DNA from 4 places in the Massilia sp. BHUDP2 genome. Region 1 is predicted to be linked to each of the others. Evidence: predicted binding sites of a transcription regulator. Region 1 holds the regulator's gene; each other region holds the start of a gene.
The links. Region 1 encodes sigma-54, which starts transcription at its own class of promoters, with help from an activator protein. Its sites were predicted from a motif close to TGGCANGNAANCTGCTTT; they were not measured.

Region 2: ACK6C6_RS19100 (PEP-CTERM sorting domain-containing protein) is a predicted target of sigma-54. The motif match lies at 2,217-2,234, and genes of this name have one in related genera.
Region 3: pepA (flocculation-associated PEP-CTERM protein PepA) is a predicted target of sigma-54. The motif match lies at 3,151-3,168, and genes of this name have one in related genera.
Region 4: hmpA (NO-inducible flavohemoprotein) is a predicted target of sigma-54. The motif match lies at 2,123-2,140, and genes of this name have one in related genera.

What each region holds. Positions count from the first base shown of each region.
Region 1 is NZ_JBJUVW010000003.1:232,998-238,137, forward strand. It holds gene rapZ (RNase adapter RapZ) at 1-319, shown strand, start outside; gene ACK6C6_RS17820 (enoyl-CoA hydratase/isomerase family protein) at 440-1,525, opposite strand; gene hpf (ribosome hibernation-promoting factor, HPF/YfiA family) at 1,668-2,021, opposite strand; gene ACK6C6_RS17830 (RNA polymerase factor sigma-54) at 2,080-3,555, opposite strand; gene lptB (LPS export ABC transporter ATP-binding protein) at 3,571-4,350, opposite strand; gene lptA (lipopolysaccharide transport periplasmic protein LptA) at 4,359-4,916, opposite strand; gene lptC (LPS export ABC transporter periplasmic protein LptC) at 4,952-5,140, opposite strand, start outside.
Region 2 is NZ_JBJUVW010000003.1:532,819-537,958, forward strand. It holds gene ACK6C6_RS19090 (ASCH domain-containing protein) at 1-253, shown strand, start outside; gene ACK6C6_RS19095 (SAM-dependent methyltransferase) at 305-940, shown strand; gene ACK6C6_RS19100 (PEP-CTERM sorting domain-containing protein) at 1,025-2,152, opposite strand; gene ACK6C6_RS19105 (TMEM175 family protein) at 2,487-3,044, opposite strand; gene ACK6C6_RS19110 (YoaK family protein) at 3,053-3,733, opposite strand; gene ACK6C6_RS19115 (amidohydrolase) at 3,740-5,140, opposite strand, start outside.
Region 3 is NZ_JBJUVW010000003.1:623,492-628,631, forward strand. It holds gene prsT (XrtA/PEP-CTERM system TPR-repeat protein PrsT) at 1-282, shown strand, start outside; gene ACK6C6_RS19535 (N-acyl amino acid synthase FeeM domain-containing protein) at 578-1,243, shown strand; gene ACK6C6_RS19540 (ThiF family adenylyltransferase) at 1,328-2,197, shown strand; gene pepA (flocculation-associated PEP-CTERM protein PepA) at 2,279-3,109, opposite strand; gene ACK6C6_RS19550 (class I SAM-dependent methyltransferase) at 3,279-3,950, opposite strand; gene ACK6C6_RS19555 (N-acyl amino acid synthase FeeM domain-containing protein) at 4,056-4,784, opposite strand; gene ACK6C6_RS19560 (GAF domain-containing protein) at 5,012-5,140, opposite strand, start outside.
Region 4 is NZ_JBJUVW010000001.1:19,785-24,924, forward strand. It holds gene ACK6C6_RS00080 (head GIN domain-containing protein) at 1-779, shown strand, start outside; gene hmpA (NO-inducible flavohemoprotein) at 908-2,095, opposite strand; gene ACK6C6_RS00090 (APC family permease) at 2,322-3,782, shown strand; gene ACK6C6_RS00095 (CatA-like O-acetyltransferase) at 3,787-4,434, shown strand; gene ACK6C6_RS00100 (alpha/beta fold hydrolase) at 4,415-5,140, opposite strand, start outside.

The DNA of each region.
Region 1 (5,140 bases):
CGTGTTCGACGTGCGCGCGGTTCCCAATCCCTACTACGACCTGGCGCTGCGCCCGCTCACGGGCAAGGACGCGCCGGTGATCGCCTTCCTCGACGCCCAGCCGAGCGCGGTGGAGATGCTGGAAGATATCCGCGCTTTTGTTGCAAAGTGGCTGCCCTCGTTCAAAACGGACAACCGGTCCTACCTCACCGTGGCGGTGGGCTGTACCGGCGGGCAGCACCGTTCGGTCTACATGGCGGAAAGGCTGGGGGCCTACTTTGGGCAGACGGAGCGGGTGATCATTCGTCACCGCGAGCAGCCGAAGCACGCGTCCCATTAAACCGTAGGGTGGTCGGCTCTGCCGACCGCGCGTTCAACTCCGGGATAAATTGATGCGACGTCGCAGCGCAAGGGCTGTTTGAACGCGCGGACGGCGAAGCCGTCCACCCTACGAGAAACGTCAGGACAGGTGGCGCAGCGGGTGTGCGTAATCAGGCCACACCGGCTCGAAGAAGCGCGCCACCATCTCGGGCTTCACCTCCTCCAGCGTCGGCGGATTCCACTTCGGCTGGTTGTCCTTGTCGATCACCAGCGCCCGCACGCCTTCCAGCACTTCGCCGTGCTCGAAATTGCGGCGCACCAGGTTGCGCTCCATGCGCAGGCAGTCCGCCACGTCCAGCGAGGCGCCGCGCAGCAGCAGTTCGTGGGTCACGCACATCATCAGGGGCGAGCGCTGGCGCATCGCCTTCAGCGCCTTCTGCGCGAACGGGTTCTCGTCACGACCCAGCGAAGCCATGATCATCGCCACATTGGCGGCGCCGAAGTGCGCATCGATCACGCCGCGCTGCGCCTGCAGTTCGCTCGGCCCCAGTTGGCCCGCGAATTGCGCCGCATAGCTGCGGATCGCCGCCGGCAGCTGCGCGCCCGGGGTCGTCTCGACCAGCGCCATCAGGCCGGCCAGTTCCGCGCCCGGCACGTACACGTCCGCCAACCCCACATACAGCGCATCGGCCGCGCCGATGGTCAGGCCGGTCAGGCCCAGGTACTGGCCCAGCTGGCCCGGCGCATGCGACAGGAAGTGGCTGCCGCCCACGTCCGGGAACAGGCCGATGTTCACCTCGGGCATCGCCATCTTGGTGCGGTCGGTCACGATGCGCAGGCCGCAGCTAGGTCCGCCCTGGGCGATGCCCATGCCGCCGCCCATCACCACGCCATCCATCACGGCGATGTAGGGCTTCGGGTAGAAATGAATGAGGTGGTTCAGCGCGTATTCTTCGGTGAAGAAGTCTTCCAGCAGCGCGCTGCCGCCCATGGGGCCGACGTGGCCCATCTCGTGGAAGAAGCGGATGTCGCCGCCGGCGCACAAGGCCTTCTCGCTGCTGCTGGTGATGACCACCGCGTCGATGCCTGCGTCATCCTTCCATTGCAGCAGGATGGCGCTCAGGGCGCGCACCATGTCGAGCGAGAGGGAGTTCAGCGCCTTCGGCCGGTCGAGCGTGATGACGCCGGTGCGGTTGGCAACGCGGGTCAGGACGGTATCGGTCATGATGGTATTCTGTGATCGAAAAGACATGCATTCTACAGAACATTTGTACAAACGGAAGCGTGGAAAAGTAACAGGTATTGTACAAAAGCAAAAAGGGCGTCCCCTCAGACGCCCTTGCTGTGTTTGCGGCTACCCGTATCAGTTACGCGGCAGCGGCTTCTCCGTTGTCCGGAAGGCGCTTGTGCGCCACGTGGTTATGATTTTGCAGCATGGATTTGTGTTTCAGAACCTGCCTGTCCAACCTGTCCATCAAGGTGTCGATGGCCGCATACAGATCTTGCGCAGCACTCGCCACATGCAGAATTTTGCCCGATACCTGTAGGTTGATCTCGGCCTTTTGCCGTTTTTCTTTTTCAGTGAGGTTATCGATGGCGAGGAACACGTGGGTGTCGATCACGTGGTCGAAATGGCGGGTGATGCGCTCGAGCTTATTCTGAACGTATTCACGGATGGCGGGGGTGACTTCGAGATGGTGGCCGCTGATTGTGAGGTTCATACACACTCCTTTGGGAAGGTGCCCTGCCCGCGCCACAAGGTGAGAGTGGGCAGGTGCTTTACAGGGATTTGCGGAGGCTGACGGGCGGAATCTTGAGCGCTTCGCGGTATTTGGCAACCGTCCTGCGCGCAATGACCATACCTTGTTCCCCGAGCATCTCCGCGATCTTGCTGTCGGATAGAGGATTCCTAGGGTCTTCTGCTCCTGTCAATTGCGCAATAAGCGCGCGGATCGCCGTCGAGGAGGCTTCTCCCCCCGCTTCGGTGGCGACGTGGCTTCCGAAGAAGTACTTCAGCTCGAACATGCCGTGCGGGGTCAGCATGTATTTCTGCGTGGTTACACGCGAGATCGTGCTCTCGTGTAGGCCTAGTGTATCAGCTATCTCACGCAAAACAAGAGGGCGCATGGCAACCGCGCCGTGGCTGAAAAAGTTGCGCTGGCGCTCGACGATTGCCTCGGCAACACGCAGGATCGTGTCGAAGCGCTGGCGCATGTTCTTGATGAGCCACTTGGCTTCCTGCAATTGCGCGCCCATCTGGCTTTCGCTTCTACCCTGCTTGAGCAGGTTCGCGTACAGGCTGTTCACGCGCAGCTTCGGCATCACTTCCGGGTTCAGCGAGACGGCCCAGCCGTCCTTGGCGCGGCGCACGATCACGTCCGGCACCACGTAGTCGGACGTGCCCGAGCCGAAGGCGGCGCCCGGGTGCGGATTGCATTGGCGGACCACGGCCTGCACCTCGCGCAGGTCTTCGTCGTCGCAGTCGAGCGCCTTTTTCAGCTTGGTGTATTCGCGCTGCGCGAACCAGGTCAGGTAGCCTTCGACGATCTTCAAGGCAAGGCGCCGCGTCACCAGGGGCACGCCCGGCATGCGGCGGATCTGCAGGGCCAGGCATTCGGCCGCGCTGCGCGCGCCCACGCCCACCGGGTCCAGGCTCTGCACCAGCGCCAGCGCGCAGCGCAGCTCGTCCATCTCGATCTCGAGTTCTGCCGGCAGGCGCGCATGGATGTCGTCGAGCGGCTCTTCCAGGTAGCCGTTGTCGTCGAGCGCATCGATCACCAGCTCGGCCAGCGCGCGATCGCGCAGGCTGCAGCCGGTCAGGCGGATCTGTTCCGTCAGGTGTTCGCGCAGCGTGATGCCGTCGGCTTCCAGCTGCGGACGGCCGTCCTCGTCGTCGCTGCTGCGCGCGCCGCCGCCTTCACCGCCCCAATCCGCATCCGCCTCGCCACGCTCCCCATGGTCTTCGCCATCCGTGCCCTCGGGCTCGGCCTTCGCGCCCTCCTGCCCTTCCTGCCCCGGCTGGGGCGCCGGCGCTTCGCCATTCGCCGGCGCGGTATTGATCGCGCCGTCCGCCAGAAGCCGCACCGAGCGGTCGAGCGGATCGTCGAGCCGTTCGAGCAGCGGGTTGTCGTGCAGGATCTGCTCGATCTCCTGGTGCAGTTCGAGCGTGGAGAGCTGCAGCAGGCGGATCGACTGCTGCAGCTGCGGCGTGAGCGCCAGGTGCTGCGAAGTGCGTAGCTGGAGAGACTGTTTCATGCCTGGTGCTCTTGATTACATCCTGAAGTGCTCGCCGAGGTACACGCGCCGTACGGATTCGTTGGCGATGATGTCGTCAGGGCGGCCCGAGGCCAGCACCGCCCCCTGGTTGATGATGTAGGCGCGGTCGCAAATGCCGAGCGTCTCGCGCACGTTGTGATCGGTGATCAGGACGCCGATGTTGCGCTCCTTCAGGAAGCGCACGATGCGCTGGATCTCGATCACCGCGATCGGATCGACGCCGGCGAAGGGTTCGTCGAGCAGCACGAAGCGCGGGTTGGTCGCGAGCGCGCGCGCGATCTCGACGCGGCGCCGTTCGCCGCCCGACAGCGACAGCGCCGGGTTCTCGCGCAGCTTCTCGATCTGCAGTTCGGCCAGCAGGGTGTCGAGGCGCTCGTTGATCTGGTCGCGGGTGAGCGGCTTGCCGTCCACGCGCTGCAGTTCCAGCACGGCGCGGATGTTCTCCTCCACCGTCAGCTTGCGGAACACCGAGGCTTCCTGCGGCAGGTAGGACAGGCCCAGCACCGCACGGCGGTGGATCGGCAGGCTCGAGATGTCGGTGCCGTTGATGTCGATGGTGCCGGCGTCCGAGGGCACCAGGCCGACGATCATGTAGAAGGAGGTGGTCTTGCCGGCGCCGTTGGGGCCGAGCAGGCCCACCACTTCGCCGCACTCGACCTGCAGCGACACGTCGCGCACCACCAAGCGCTTGCCGTAGCTCTTCTGCAGGCCCTTGACGATCAGGGTGCTGCAGCCTTCGACCGCGGTGGCCGCTGCGTCCGTACTTGCGCTCATGGCTGCCGTCATTGCTTTGCACCTTCGGCTGGCGCCGTGGTACGGCGCGGCGCGATGATCAGGGTACCGCGGCCGCCGCCCACCTTGCTCTGGCCGGTGGGATCGTTGCGCACCTGCGCGACCTCGCGGCGGTTGTCGTAGGAGATGAAGGGGCCCTTGATCTCGTTGGTCATGCGGCCGCCCTCCAGCTCGCGCACCTCGGCGCTGGTGAACAGCTTGACCAGTTCGGCGCGCTCGTCGTATTCGATGCGCTGGGCCTGGCCCTCGACCCACAGGTCGGGACCGCCGTCGCGCTTCTGGCGGAAGGTCGCCAGCTTGCCGTTGTTGGCGGTCAGGGTCACGCTCATGTAGCCCTCCGGCGTTTCCTTCACCAGGGCGCGGTCGGACTTCAGCACCAGGGTGCCGCGCGTGAGCACGACGTTGCCGGTCAGGATGCGGGTCTGCGTGACCTCGTCGACGTCGAGGGAATCGAAGTTGATCACGGCCTGCTTGAGCGAATCGGCACGCTCCGCCGAGGCGCCGAAGGCGGCCAGGCTGAGGAATACGGCAGCGATGATTTTTTTCATGTTCTTGCTTTGTCCTGGGTTGACGCGGCGCGGCCCTACTGCCGCTGCGCGCGTGGCGGATAGACGATCTGGCCGCGGCTGGCCAGGTGCAGCTTCTGGGTCGCGTTGTTGGCCACCATGCCGGTGCCGGTCACGGTGGCGGCCCCCAGCTGCATCTCGATCGCTTGGTCTGTCTTGAGGATTTCTTCGTCGGGCAGCACGGTCAGCGCCTGCGTCTGCACGCG
Region 2 (5,140 bases), 300 kb from region 1:
CGGCGGCTACGAAGCGGGCGACCTGATCGAAGTCTACGACCTGAAGCAGCGCCTGCGCTGCCTGATCCGCGCGACCAAGGTGCAGCGCATCCGCTTCGGCGACATCCCGGAAGAAGTCTGGCGCGGCGAGACCTTCGCCAGCGCACAGGAATTCCAGGAAGTGCATATCCGCTGCCTGCCGCAGTACGACTTGCACGACGACTTCGAATTCGTGACCCTGCATTTCGAGCTGGTCGAGGTGATTCAGCCCTGAGCTGCTTTCCCGGCTGCTGTATCATGCGCATCCTGTAAACGAAAGCCGCGCATGCTCACCATTACCATCAAGCAGGGCAAGGAAAAGGCCATCCTGGCCGGCGACCCCTGGATTTATCTGTCAGCCATCGACAAGGTCGAGGGCAAGCCCGCCGAGCGCAACAAGGCGGGCGCCACAGCCGTCGTGCAGTCCTCGTCGCGCCAGTTCCTGGCGCGCGCGGCCTACAACGCCAAGTCGCAGATCGCGGCCCGGGTCTGGACCCTGCGCGAGGACGAGCCGGTCGACCATGCCCTGATCAAGCGCCGCGTACAGGCTGCCGTGCTGGCGCGCGCCGAGGTGTTGCGTGACGCCGATCCGGAGGCGCTGGTCCAGCTCATCGACGGAGACCAGACCGGCTTGCCCGGCCTGCTGGTGCACAGCCATGGCGGCGCCGCGGGCTACCTGGTCTGCCAGTTCAATGCCGCCGGGGTCGACCTGTGGAAGGTGCCCGTCGTGCAGGCGCTCATCAAGGCCACCGGCTGTCCGAATGTGTACGAGCGCAGCGACGAACTGGTGCGCAAGGCCGAAGGACTGCCCGTCACGCGGCGGGTACTGGCCGGCGAGGAACCGCCCCAGCGCCTGATGGTGCGCGAAGGCGGCCGGCTGCTGCCGATGGATATCCGTACCGGTTTCATTTATCCACGCTGAACGTCTTCCGGTTGGCAGCAGCTGGTGCGGGAGCGTGATGCAGATCTGCTCCCGGCATGCGCACGTCTTGCAAGTGCGCGCTGATCAAGCCTTGCGGCGGCGTGCGACGCCGGCAAGCGCAGCACCCAGGCCCAGCAGCAGCAGCGAGCCAGGTTCCGGCACGTCATTAGCGGGAACTTCGCGTGCCAGCAGGTTTGCCTTCAGTTTCAGCGTCAGGCCATAGTTGTCGAACAGCGAGTCCGACGCGTAGGTCGCCAGTCCCACGTCGGCCAGCGTCAGCTGGTAGGTCGCACCGTAGGCGCCAGCCGTGGTGCCGAGGAAGGAAGCTTGGTAGCCGTTGGTTGCGCCCTGGCCCAGGTTATCGAACAGGGCCAGTCCCGGCGAGAACATGGCGGTGTCGCCCGAAGCAGCAATGCCGGTCAGTTTCAAGCCCACGCGATCGCCGGCCCGGTTCGAGATGCCGAAATCCTTGACGCCGAAGACATCGCCGATGAACAGGTCGCCGAAATCCAGGGTCAGCTCGTTCAAGTTCGAATCCAGGCTGAAGGAACTGGCGGCATGCATCAGGTAGCTGTATTGGGCGTTCAGCCAGCCCTCCCAGGAGATCTGGGATTCCGTGGTAGCGACACCATTGAAGTTATTGGCAGTGAGGCTTGCCGAGTTGCTGACGGCGACGTGATCGACGTTGAACTTGCCGGCGCCGACATAGGCGTTCAGGTTGGTCGCGCCGAGGTCGACATTGTCATTGACGGTCTTCGTCGTGGCGCCATCGCTGCAGGCGGACTTGGGCTTGGTGCCGCCGCAGCTGTCAGCGATATTCGACTGGCTTGCAGCACCACCCTCACGGCTGGTCGGTATCACCATCTTGATTGCGCTGCTGCCAGTGCCGCTGGCGATGTACGCACCATCCTTGTTGTTGCCGTCGCCGGTTGCCTGGACCGTGACATTGGTGGACTGCGTGTAAGCCGATTTCAGGTTGACGGTAGCGCCGGTCAGCACGCCCAGGTTCTTGTCGAATTTCTGGATCTCGGTAGTGGCCATCGTGACATTTTGTACGGTGGTTGCCTGTCCATTCGCGGTCGAATCCTTCTGGCTGTTTGTCGCCTTGAATTTGACGTCTTCCTCGGAAGCCTTGGTGATCAGCGATGCATGGGCGGCGGCTGGCAGCACGGCAGCGGCCAGCAGGATAGCGCGAAATAAAGTATTGGACATGATGGCTCCTGGTTTTGGGATATAAACGATTCGAGATGTAATGATTCGTCTCTCGCGTTTAGGTAACGCAAGCTGCATGCCAGTATTTACAAGTCCTTGATCGGAAAGAGATAGATCTTTTTTGAAGGAATTTAAAAGTGTGTAGTGTAAATATTCTCGACAGAAAATTTAGTGTTGTGTGGGAATTTTGTTAAATTTTAAAATCACTGTGCCGTTGAATTGTATTAAACCAGTCAAAGAAAAATGTAAAAATATCAAATTTGATGATAGTGCAATGCGCACGATGGTCTTTGTGGGACGAGTGTCGTAGCTGATCGCAGTAGCGACACGCATGCTAGCGTCGTGGACGGCAAGCCTCCGGCATCAGCCACAGCAGCGCCAGCAACACATGGATCACCGCACCGAGTGGCGCATACCAGAACGACAGCCCGATCGCCAGCGCGTACAGCCCGATCGACAAACGGTTCTTGCGGCTGCCCCAGGAGTGCACGTGGCCGGCGTCCGCATCCACATCCAGGCGCCACGACAGCAGCATGAAAGAGACCGAGCACAGCAGCAGCACCACGCCGTACAAGGCCACCGGCACCTCCGCCATCGGATGCTCGCCGGCCCACGCCGTCACGTAGGGAATCAGGGACATCCAGAACAGCAGGTGCAGGTTGGCCCACAGGCCGGCGCCGTCGACCTTCCTGACCCGCTCAAACAGCGCATGGTGGTTGACCCAGTAGATGCCGACGTAGACGAAGCTGAGCGCATAGCGCAGCCAGCCAGGCAGCACCTCCGCCAGGTCGGCGATGGACGTGCCCTGCGGCGGCTTCAGCTCCAGCACCATGATCGTGATGATGATCGCGATCACGCCGTCGCTGAAGGCTTCCAGCCTGTTCTTGCGCAGCACCGTGCTCATGACGCCTGCGGCTCCGGCTGCAGCAGGTGCAGGCACAGGATCGCGTTAGGCACGATCAGCGCCACGAAGCCGAAGGCGCGGTAGGCGAAGGCGGCGGCGGCGCAGCCCAGCGCGAAGGACAGCACCGGCCAGAAGAACTTGGCGCAGCGCGCCTTCGTCGCGTCGTCGGCGGCGCCGCGCAGGCGGTCGACCGTGTCGATCACGAGCTGGGTGACGTTCCCGGTCATCATCGAGGTCGGGGCCAGGTGGGTCAGCAGCAGCTTGCTGGCCGCGCTGTGGGCGCCCATCGCCGCGGCGCCCAGCAGGCCGGCCGCCATCGCCAGCGCGCCGACGCTTTTTCCCACCGGCTCGGCCAGCATGCCGCACACCATGAAGCCAAGCAGCAGCACCAGTTGCAGAGAATAGGACGGCTTGACGGCGGAGGTGGCGCGCCGCTCGCAGCGCACCACCAGCAGCCGGCTTGCCGCCACGCCCAGGATGAAGGCCGGGAAGGCCAGCAGCTTGAGCAGCGAAGGCGTCTGGGTCGGGTCGGCCAGCGATACCGCGATCAGCACGAAGTTGCCGGTGACGTGGGCCGTGAACAGGCCGAACAGGGCGACGAAGCCGAGGGTGTCGACATAGCCGGCCATGAAGCCCATGCCGATGCCCTGAAAACGCTGGAATTGTGGCGTCATCATTCGTCCTCAGAAAGCGAAGCAGCTGCAGCCGAAGGCGCCCCAGAAGCCGCCGAAATCCGAGACCGGCACGTTCGACTTGCGGGCCTTGTCATGGCTGTGGGCGTGCACGCCGCACGGGCCGCTGCACTGGTGAGGCAAGGCCATGTGCGACTGCTGCTGCGGCGCGGCCTTGCGCCAGTGGCCCGGCACCCTCGAGACCGGCGACCATTCCGGCAGCACCGGGATCGGCGCCGGGCCCAGGTCGCTGAACTCGGCCGCGCCGTACACCACCTTGCCGCCGACCACGGTCAGCACCGATTCGATCGCCTTGATGTCTTCCGCATCGACGCTGAAGAAATCGCTTGATAAGGCCACCAGGTCGGCCAGCATGCCCTCCTGGATCCGGCCCTTGCGGCCCTGCTCGTTCGAGAACCAGGCGCTGCCCGAGGTCCACAGTTCGAGCGCGACCGCGCGGTCCAGCAGGCCGTTCTCGCCGTACAGCGGCAGGCCGCCCACGGTGCGTCCGGTGACCAGCCAGTACAGGGCGGTCCACGGGTTGTAGCTGGCCACGCGGGTGGCGTCGGTGCCGGCGCCGACCGGCACGCCCATCTCCAGCATGCGCTTCACCGGCGGCGTGGCTTTCGCCGCTTCGGCGCCGTAGCGGTCGACGAAATACTCGCCCTGGAAGGCCATGCGGTGCTGGATCGCGATGCCGCCGCCTAGCGCTTTCACGCGCTCGATGTTGGCTTCGCTGATGGTCTCGCAGTGGTCGAACATCCAGTGCAGGCCGTTGAAGGGAATCTCGCGGTTGATCTTCTCGAAGACATTGAGCATGCGGGTGATCGATTCGTCGTAGGTGGCGTGCAGGCGGAAGGGCCAGCGCTCGGTCACCAGATGGCGCACCACCTTTTCCAGCTCATCTTCCATGCCTTCGGCCAGCTCGGGGCGCGGCTCCAGGAAGTCCTCGAAGTCGGCGGCCGAGAACACCAGCATCTCGCCGGCGCCGTTGTGGCGGTAGTAGTCGCTGCCCTGCCCCGGCGTCACCATGCCGGTCCAGCGCTGGAAGTCTTCCAGCTCCTTGCCCTTGTTCTGGGTGAACAGGTTGTAGGCGATGCGGATGGTGAGCTGTTCGGCGCGATCGAGCTCCTCGATGACGTTGTAGTCTTCGGGGTAGTTCTGGAAGCCGCCGCCGGCGTCGATGGCGCTGGTGATGCCGAGGCGGTTCAGCTCGCGCATGAACTGGCGCGTGGAATTCACTTGCAGGTCGTAGGGCAGCGTCGGGCCCTTGGCCAGGGTGGCGTACAGGATCATCGCATTGGGACGGGCGATCAGCATGCCGGTCGGGTTGCCGGCAGCGTCGCGCTGGATCTCGCCGCCCGGCGGGTTCGGCGTGTCTTTCGTGTAGCCGACGGCGCGCAGCGCGGCGCG
Region 3 (5,140 bases), 390 kb from region 1:
ACGGCCGAACAAGCCTTCAAGCTGGCGGGCAACCATCCCGGCGTGATGGATACCCTCGGCTGGCTGCTGGTGGAAAAGGGTGATACCGCGCGTGCCCTGCCGCTGCTGCAGAAGGCTGTCGAGAAAGCGCCGAATGCACCGGAAATCCGTTATCACCTGGCGGTCGCCCTGCATAAATCGGGCGACAAGCAGGGAGCACGCAAGGAAATCGACAAGGCGCTCGCCCAGAATGCGCCTTTCAGTGAAATTGATGCCGCGCGCGCATTGCTCAAGGCCCTGTAAGTTTGATAATATATTGATATCAAACTGGTTTCGGTTCCGCTGCGCCGCTGGTGCGGCGGAATCGCCCCGATCGACGGAAACCGGGGCAGACTCCACATAAGCCACGCCTCGATGCAAGGACGTGGCACGCCAACCATCTCGGGCTTTCCTGAACCATCGCATGCCGGCATTCGGCATGGGATGGCGCTGTCCTGTTCCTCATCGGCCCAGGTTTCATTGGCTGCTTCCCTAGCGAACGCGCGATATATGTCAGTCGCGATACTATGGCAGCCTCTACTTTCGAGGATGTTTTATCGTGAACGACGATTCGTACGGAATTCGTCTACCGGATACTGCTGAGGGCCGAAATTCGGCCAGCATGCTTGTGAAACGCATGTATGCCCGTCGCGGGTATACCGGTTCGCGCCATGTCCTCGATGAGCATAATCGCGTGACGCTGACCGCCACCGACAAGGGTGAGGTCGTGGGCACGGTGACCATCGGCATCGATTCGGAACTCGGCCTGATGGCCGACGAGTTGTTCAAGGACATTCTTGACGAGCATCGGGCGCGTGGCGCACGGCTGTGTGAATGCACCAAGCTGGCGTTTGACCTCTCGGAACGCTCCCGAGTTCCCCTGGCCAACGTATTTCATCTGGCACTCATTTACGCGCGCGACCTGTACGACTGCACCGACGTCGTCATCGAAATCAATCCGCGCCATCGCCGCTTCTACGAGCGCATGCTCGGTTTCCGCCAGCAAGGGGAATTGAAAATCAATCCGCGCGTGAATGCCCCGGCTTACCTGATGCACCTGAGCCTCGATTACGTGAGCGAACAGGTCGAGCGCCTGGGCGGAACCTTCGATACCCCCGCCGGCAGCGCGGAGCGCTCGCTCTACCCGTATTTCTTTTCCCCCCGCGAGGAACGCGGTATTATCAACCGCCTGTTGCGCATGGATGAGCACCACATTTCCTCATAGCGCAATATAGCGGTACCTGTATCGATAAGGCCGATGACGCGCATGCGCGGCAGCGGCGCTTTACGTCAACTATTCCCATCCATGATGAAAAATCCGTTTCGCTACGAGCAGGCTTTTGCGCGCAATATTGGCTGGATCACTCCGGAAGAACAACAACGGTTGCGCAACAAGCGTGTGGCGATTGCCGGTATCGGCGGTGTCGGCGGGGTCCACCTGCTGACATTGACGCGCCTCGGTATTTCCAGATTCAATATCGCCGATTTCGACCGCTTCGATATCCCGAATTTCAACCGCCAGGTGGGCGCGATGATGTCCACGCTGGGCCAGCCGAAAGCAGAAGTCCTGGAGCGCATGGCGCGCGACATCAATCCCGAAGTCGAGATCCGCGTATTTCCGGACGGCGTCGATGCCGGCAATCTCGACGATTTCCTGGGAGATGCCGACCTGTATGTCGACGGCCTGGATTTCTTCGCCTTCGATGCACGCCGCCAGACCTTTGCAAGGTGCGCAGAGCTGGGCGTGCCGGCCACCACCGCGGCGCCGCTGGGCATGGGAGCCGCCCTGCTGAACTTCATGCCGGGCGGAATGACTTTCGAAGAGTATTTCCAGTGGGGTGACTTGCCGGACATCGACAAGGCGATCCGTTTCGCCATCGGCCTGGCGCCGGCCGGGCTGCACCGGCCCTACCTCGTGATGCCGGAAGCGGTGAATTTCGACGAGCAGCGCGGCCCGTCGACCTTCATGGCCTGCCAGTTGTGTGCAGGCATCGTCGGGACCGAAGCGCTGAAGATCCTGCTCGGTCGCGGCAAGGTGCTGGCGGCGCCCTATGGCATGCAGTTCGACGCCTACCGCAACAAGCTCAAGCAGACCTGGCGCCCGGGCGGCAGCAGCCATCCGATCCAGAGGCTAGCGATTGCGATCGGCAAGCGCCAGTTCGCCAGCAAGATGCGCTGAATTTGTTTGAGCCAAAAAAAATCCACTGCCGAGGCAGTGGATTTTTTTTGCCGAACCTGGCGAACCAGGCCCCGGACAAGATTACTTGGCTTGCTTGCGGCGACGTGCGGCGCCCAGGCCCAGCAGGCCGAGACCCAGCAGACCCAGCGATGCTGGCTCAGGTACACGTGCGCCTTCTTCGAAGGTGATGTCCATCGAACCGTTAATGGTCTGGGTACCAGTCACCGGGAAGTTGTTCAACTGACCGCGCTGCAGCGAGATGTTGTAGAACGGCTTCGGATCGATGAAGAACGCGCGACCATCGGCGGTCAGCTCGAAGCTGGTGACCGAGCCGAAGGCACCGCACTCCAGGCCACGGCGGCAGTTGAAGCTGGTTGGGGTCAGGTTGCCCTCGCCTTCAATGCCGGTGCCGGTTGCCAGCAGCAGGTCATCGCCACGGTTGATGTAGTCGGTTGGCAGGACGCCTTTCGCGACCGACGACACGGTGTCGTTGTTACGATCCAGCCAGACCGACAGGCTCGAGCCAGTGCCTGGCAGGAAGGTGAACACGGTGTTGACGCCGTCTGGGGTATAGGTGCCGGTTGCGGTGTAGAAACCGTAGACATCGTAGTTCGAGTTCAGGCCGGTATTGTCGAGGGCAGTAGCGCCATCGTTCTTGGCGAAGCCTTCGAGGTCGAAGAACAGATTGACGGTGAAGGTACCCGAACCATCGGCGCCACGCTCAGAGAACGTGATGCGTTCGATATAGTTCGACACAATTTTGTCAGCGGTGAACTGACCAGCGGCATCAGTAGTACCCGGCTTCTGCACGGTGAAATCCGGATAAACTGCTTGTGCCTGTGCGCTACCTGCGAACAGGGAAGTTACGGCGATTGCGCCGGCCAGAATGCTCTTCGAAAACATTGCTTTCATTTATGATCTCCTGGATGAATTCGGAACTTACGCAAGCATATAGAGCAAACACCGTGCCAGCTCTCAAATTCTCCTTAAAATCAATGACTTAAGTTTTTATCAATGCTTGAGTTATCTGCACGTGTAAAGTAAACCGACACATTTACTTTGTTAAATTTATTTAGTGCAATTATCGGATCGAAGGTTTTCTTGCAACCACGTTCCAAGTGTTTCCAGATTTAAATTCTGAAGCGATTTCGTAGCCGGCGTCCAGCATCTTCTGCCGGATGTCCTGTTCGCGGAACGGGCTGTACAGGATGCCTTTCTTGATACCCCAGTCGTTGATCTTCTGGGCTGCCCAGCGCAGCGGTGCGAAACCGCTCGGATACAGCAGCACATTGGCCGCCAGCGTTCCGCCCGGCTTGAGCACGCGCAGAATGTCGCGCAACGCCCCGTCGACGGTCGGGAAGCAATGGATCGAGTTGGCGATGTTGGCCGTATCGAAGTGATTGCTCGGGAAAGGCAGGTCGGCGGCGTCGGCATGCTGCACCTTCACCTGGGGATCCTTGGCGAAGCGCTTCTTGGCGCCGGCCAGCATCGAAGGCGCGTAGTCGATGCCGACCACGTTCACCTTGGGCAGCTTGCGGCGGCGGCGCCAGTTGAGGATCATTTCCAGCAGGGTTCCGGTGCCGCAGGCGACCTCCAGGTGATCCGGGCCGAAATTGGGGCCGAAGAAACGCATCTGGGTGCCGATCGTGCTGTTATAGGCGAACGTGAGGATGAAGAAGCCGCGGATGTCATACCACCACGGCTCGGATGAGTAGGCTTCGGCGATTTCATCGCGGGTTTTACCGCTCGTCATGGGCGTTCCTTGCTGTAAATGGTGAAAAGAAGAAAGTGAATATAGGAGCTTCTGCAGCCAGGAGCAAGCTGCAGATGACTGCCAGGAAGAATTTTGGGGCAGGAATCAGCCAATGCGTTTCAAGCGCGCAATGATACCGGCCTCTTCGCGGGGCGAGAAAAAGTAGGGAAACAGGGAGCGGTCGCCAAGCGCGTGGTCGCCCTTCCCCGCCACCTCGGCAATACGCTGGGTGCCGCGGGCGATATGCCCGCGCAACAGCACGGCCGGCGCGTCGACGCGCGGATTCGGCCGCGATTCGCATTCGACCCGGAAGTCGAGCATGACTTCATAGAAGCGGCGGTGGCGCGGATTCACTTCGATGAAGATGTCGCTGCACTGGTGCAAATCCCTGGCATAGATGAAGGCCACATGGAACAGGGAGGCCAGCACCGCCTTGGATTTGATCGCCGGATCGAAGGCGAGCTTGATGATCTCGCACACCTTGCCCTGGGCGCGATAGGGATCGATATGATCCTGGAATACCTGGTCGGCGAGCAGGCCGACGTCCGAATCGAGGTTGAGGCTCAGCGTACCGATGACCCCATTCTTGTTCGACGCCGTCAGGGTAATCCGGTTGGGGTCCTCGCCGATATGGTGGTTGCCGCTATAGCCGCGCCACGCATACATCTTGCTGATGAGCATGCTGGCGGAACTGCGCTGCTCGTCGACGTCGGCGGCACGGATGCCGAACACGCTCTCGTTGATGGTGACGTCGACAATGCTGGGCGAGTACGCATCTGTCCCGTCGTCAGCCGGTGCAGGGCTGACGGGTTCTGTCGTTAGGGTGTCGAACATGTGTACTCTCCTGGCGGAATGGACGCGTCATGCCGCAGTCGGGACTGCCTCATATCATAGCACTCGAAATTCTAATTTAGCAACAAATTGTTCTAAAGAATTTTATCTACATCATATCGAACAGAATGCGCCTTCTCCACCCCCATGCTTGGGGCGACAGGAGATGGCCCAAATCTGGGTTCTGTACCGTTGGGAATTGATCACGCCGCCGCAGTAAGGCCGTGGGCTCAGTGCCCCTGCTGCTCTTGCTGGATGTCGTGATTCAGCTGGCCGATCAGCTCGGAAGCCGCAGACAGAATCTGGGCCGAGCCAAAGCCCGCCCGGTGCATTTCGCGAAAGAACGAACGCGCCAGTAT
Region 4 (5,140 bases), on a different contig from region 1:
GCATGCGCACGGTGTTCAGCGACAACGCGGTCGAGGGCGACGGCATCGCCGCGCGCGACCAGCGCCAGGTCGCGGCGCACGGCGTGCTGGAAGTGAGCGGGTCGATGCAGGTCGAGGTGCGGGTCGGCCAGGCGCCTTCGCTGCTGGTCGAAGCCGACGGCAACCTGCTGCCCTATATCCGCACCGAGGCGCAGGGCAATACCCTGAAGATCTCCAACGAGCGCCAGCTGCGCAGCAGGACGCCGGTGCGCATCGTCTACACCACGCTGCGCCTGACCGAGGTGCGTGCCGGCGGTTCCGGCCAGGTCGTCGTGCGCGACCTGAACGGCGCGCCGCTGGAGGTGCGCAAGAGCGGTTCCGGGACGGTAGCCCTGTCCGGCAAGGTCGACAGCCTGCATGCGCGCGTGAGCGGCTCGGGCGTCCTCGATGCGGGCCAACTGCGCAGCGCCAGCGCCGACCTGAGCCTGGCGGGTTCGGGTCGCATGAACGTCGGCGAGATCCGCGGCGACTACGTGCGCGCCAGCGTGGCCGGTTCGGGCGTGCTGCAGGCCGGCGGCGCGGTGCGTTCGCTGAATGCCCGTGTCGCAGGCTCGGGCAACGTGGACCTGGCCGCGCTGTCGACGCAGGACGCCGACCTGGCGGCCGACGGTTCGGGCGGGATTCGCGCCACCGTCAAGCAGTCGCTGGTGGCGCATGGCGGCGGCTCGGGCGGGATCCGGGTGTATGGGCATCCGGCGCAGCGCAGTGTCACGGGTCGTAACGTGCATCTGCTTGATTAATATTTGTAGGGTGGGCGGCTCTGCCGCCCACGCGGTGATACGTGCAACCGGATCTATCGCGGCCGTGCTGGCGGCAGTTGAACGCGTGGGCGGGAGACCCGCCCACCCTACGTAAAGCAAGGCCTCGCTTAGAGCAAATTATCGAGCAGGTCCGGCCCGAACACCTCGCGGTGCAAGCGGCTCGCCGGCGCGCCTGCCGCCAGCAGGGCATTCCACTGCGCCTGCATGAAGGGCAGCGGGCCGCACATGTAGACATCGGTCTCGCCGCGCGGCCACGAGGGCAGGCGCGCCAGTTCCATCTTGCCCTTGAGGGCGGCGCTTGCCTCTTCCTCTTCGTAGAAGGTCACTACGTGCAGGTGCGGCATGCGCGCCTTGGCGGCGGCGATGTCCGCCTGGTGCGGGTGGTGCGCCGCGTTGCGTGCGGCGTGGGCGAAGATCACGCGGCGCTCCGGGTTCACGGTCGCGATGCGGTTCAGCGCCGCGATCATCGGCGTGATGCCGACGCCGGCCGAGAGCAGCACCACGGGTTCGTTCGATTCGGTATCCGGCAGGAAGTCGCCGAAGGGGTGGATCACGTGCAGCACGTCGCCCACGTTCACGTTGTCGTGCAGCCAGGTCGACACTTCACCTCTTGGTGCGGCGCCGCCATCCTCGCGCTTGACCGAGATGCGCAGGCTGTCCTTGCCCGGCGCGTCCGACAGGCTGTACTGGCGCAGCTGGCGGCGGCCGTCGCTGAAATCGACCGCCACGCTCAGGTACTGGCCGGCCTTGAAGGGCGGCAGGGCGCCGCCGTCCGCCGGGACGAAGCGGATCGACACCACGTTGTCGCTCTCGCGCACCACTTCCGTTACGCGCATCGCGCGCGTCTCGCCCGGCTGCACGCCGGCTTCCTCGTACATCTTCGCTTCCGCATCGATCAACAGGCGCGCCAGCGAGGTGTAGGCCTCTTCCCAGGCCTTGAGCAGCGGCTCGGTGGCGGCATCGCCCAGCACGGTCTTGATGGCGCCGAGCAGGTGGTGGCCGACGATCGGGTAATGGTCGGCACGGATGCCAACCGCGGCGTGCTTGTGCACGATGCGGCTCACCACCGGGCCGAGCGCCGCGGCGTTGCCGATGTTGGCGGCGTAGGCGAACACCGCCGAGGCCAGCGATTGCTGCTGCACGCCGCTGGCCTGGTTGCCCATGTTGAACAGGTTCTTCAGCTCCGGATGGGCCTCGAACATGCTGCGGTAGAAGGTGGTGGTGATGGCCAGGCCGTGGTCGCGCAGGACGGGGACGGAAGCGTCGATGTACGGACGGGAAGCGCTCGAGATCATGATGTGTTCCTTGATAGATGTATCAGTTATGCATGTTTAAGGCCAAAAAATTGCCCCGGACGCGATGGGCAATCGGTGCGGACGGGAGCATTCTAGCAAAAGATGCTGAGTAAATGCATCTTTGAGCAAACAATTTTATTGCGAGAACACAAAACCCATATAATCGCTGCTTTTAGATGAGCGCTTGACCGGAGCGCCGCCGAAGCTTCCACACAAAGGACACGCCGTGAATCTGACCCTTGGCCAAAAGCTGATCCGCACCAAAACAGCCGAACGTCAGCATGACGAAGAGAGCAGCGGCGGCGGCCTCCAGCGATCGCTCGGCCTGTTCCCGCTGACCATGATCGGCGTCGGCGCCACCATCGGCACCGGCATCTTCTTCACGATGGTCGAGGCGGTGCCGAAGGCCGGTCCGGCCGTGATCCTGTCCTTTCTGCTCGCCGCCGTCACCGCCGGCCTGACCGCGCTGTGCTACGCCGAACTGGCCGGCCGCGTGCCCGCCGCCGGTTCCTCGTATTCCTTCGCCTATGCCACCGTGGGCGAGTTCGCCGCCTTCATCGTGGCGGCCTGCCTGCTGCTTGAATACGGCCTGGCGGGAAGCGCGGTGGCGATCGGCTGGTCGGATTACCTGAACAACTTCCTGTCGAATGCCTTCGGATGGGAGATCCCGGCCCACCTGCGCTCGCCGATGTTCGTGTCCGACCACCACAACGTCCACTTCAGCCCGGGCAACTTCAACCTGCCGCCGATGATCCTGGTGGCGATGTGCTGCATTTTGCTGATCCGCGGCACCAAGGAATCGGCGACCACCAATTCCATCATGGTGCTGGTCAAGCTGGCCATCCTGATCTTCTTCGCCGTGATCGCCTTCACCGGTTTCGATTCCGCCAACTTCACGCCTTTCTTCAGCCCCGACCCCGACAGCGGCTTCGTGGGCATGGCCGGCGTGACCGCGGCCGCCGGCACCGTGTTCTTCTCCTTCATCGGCCTGGACACCATCGCCACCGCCGGCGAGGAAGTGAACAACCCGCGCCGCAACGTGCCGATCGGGATCCTGTCCGCGCTCCTGATCGTGACCGTGTTCTACCTGCTGGTGGCGGTGGCCGCGATGGGCGCCCAGCCCGCCCGCATGTTCGCAGGCCAGGAAGCCGGCCTGTCGGTGATCTTGCAGAACGTCACCGGCCAGGCCTGGCCGGCGCTGGTGCTGTCGGCCGGCGCCGTGGTGTCGGTGTTCTCGGTAACCCTGGTGACGATCTACGGCCAGACCCGCATCCTGTATGCGATCAGCCGCGACGGCCTGATCCCGAAGACCTTCCAGAAGGTGAACAAGCGCACCCTGGCCCCGACCGCCAACACCATCATCGTCTGCTTGGTGGTGGGCGCGGTAGCCGGCCTGGTCGACGCCACCTTCCTGTGGGACATGGTGAGCATGGGCACCCTGACCGCCTTCATCGTGGTGTCGATCGCCGTGCCGGTGATCCGCGCCAAGCAGGGCCCCGGCGAGCCGGGCCATTTCCGCGTGCCCTTTGGTCCCTACGTGATCCCGGGCCTGTCGGTATGCGCCTGCCTGTACATCATGAAGGACCTGTCGCCGGCCACCTTCCGCGTGTTCTTCATCTGGATGGGCGTGGCCGTGGCCACCTACTTCCTGTACAGCGTGCGCCACAGCCGCCTGAACAAGGGGTAGAAAAATGGAGGCGTTCGAACGGCGGCGCGACCGCTTCGCGCTGTTCAATGCGATGGACAGCGCCGCGGTCAACATCTGCTTCCCGCTCGAGCTGCCGGATTTCCGGCCCTGGTGCAAGGAACAGGGCCTGGCCCCCTTCCACGTGCTGCTGTGCGCGGTGCTGCGCGCAGTGCTCAAGGTGGAGAACTTCCGCTACCGCCTGCTGGACGGCGAGGTATTCCGGATCGAGCGCCTGCGGCCGTCCTTCACCGTGATCAACCAGCACCAGGACCTGAATTTCGCCCTGTTCGATTGGAGCGACGACCTGCGCGAATTCGTGGCGCGCGGCATTGCGGCGCGCGAACAAGCCTCGGCGATGACGGAACTGAACGAAGCCTACCGCAGCCTCGGCCCGCGCGAAGCAAAGGAGCAGGTCTTCATCACCTGCATTCCCTGGCTGGCCTTCACCTCCATCCAGCACCCCAGCGCCTCGCTGGCGCATCCGGACATTCCCTCGCTCGCCTGGGGCAAGTTCCGCGACGCGCCGGGCGGCCGCCTGGAGCTGCCGTTCTCGGTGCAGGCCCACCACGGATTCGTCGACGGCTTTCACATCCACCAGCTTGCGCAGCAGATTGCCGGCGAGCTGGAGGCGATCATTTCGCCAGCGGCTTGACGACCTCGAGCAGGCTGACGAGAAGCTTGCCCGGCTCTTCCCACGGAACCATGTGGGCCGAGCGCTCGAACCAGACGATGCGCTTGTGGGGGGCGTCCACCTTGTTCATCCAATCGATCGTCGGCGCGGCCGGCGTCGTGTAGTCGTGCCGGCCCAGGAACATCACGACCGGGATCGGGAAACGCTTCACGCTTGAGAAATCGACTTCGAGGAATTCCGGCAGAACCCGGCCCAAGGTCAGCATGCTGCCCTTGTCGATGTCCTTCACCTGCGCCGGCGTGTATTCCGGCGAGAGCAGCGGGCCGCGGTGGAAGTAGCCGGACTCGCTGCGGAAGGCGGACAGGCCGCCGTAGTGCTGCGGCCATTTGCGGGCGACGACGATGCGCTCGCGCGTGATCGGCCGGTCGCCGGGGTAGGGCGCGATCGTGGCCATCTCCTTGATCGCCTGCTCGTTGTTCTCACGCTTGGCGCGCTCGTAGCCGTATTCGAAACTGATGCGTTCGTTCTCGCGCACGTTCAGCACCTGGCCGATGCCGACGTAGGCGTGGAACAGGTCGGGGCGCTTGAGCGCCGCGCGCATGCCGACGATCGTTCCCCAGCTATGGCCCATCAGGACCAGCTTGCGCTTGCCGTAGCGCGCCTTGAGGTGTTCCGCCACTTCGATCGCATCGTCGACATAGCGCTCGATGCGGATCGTTTCGCCGAC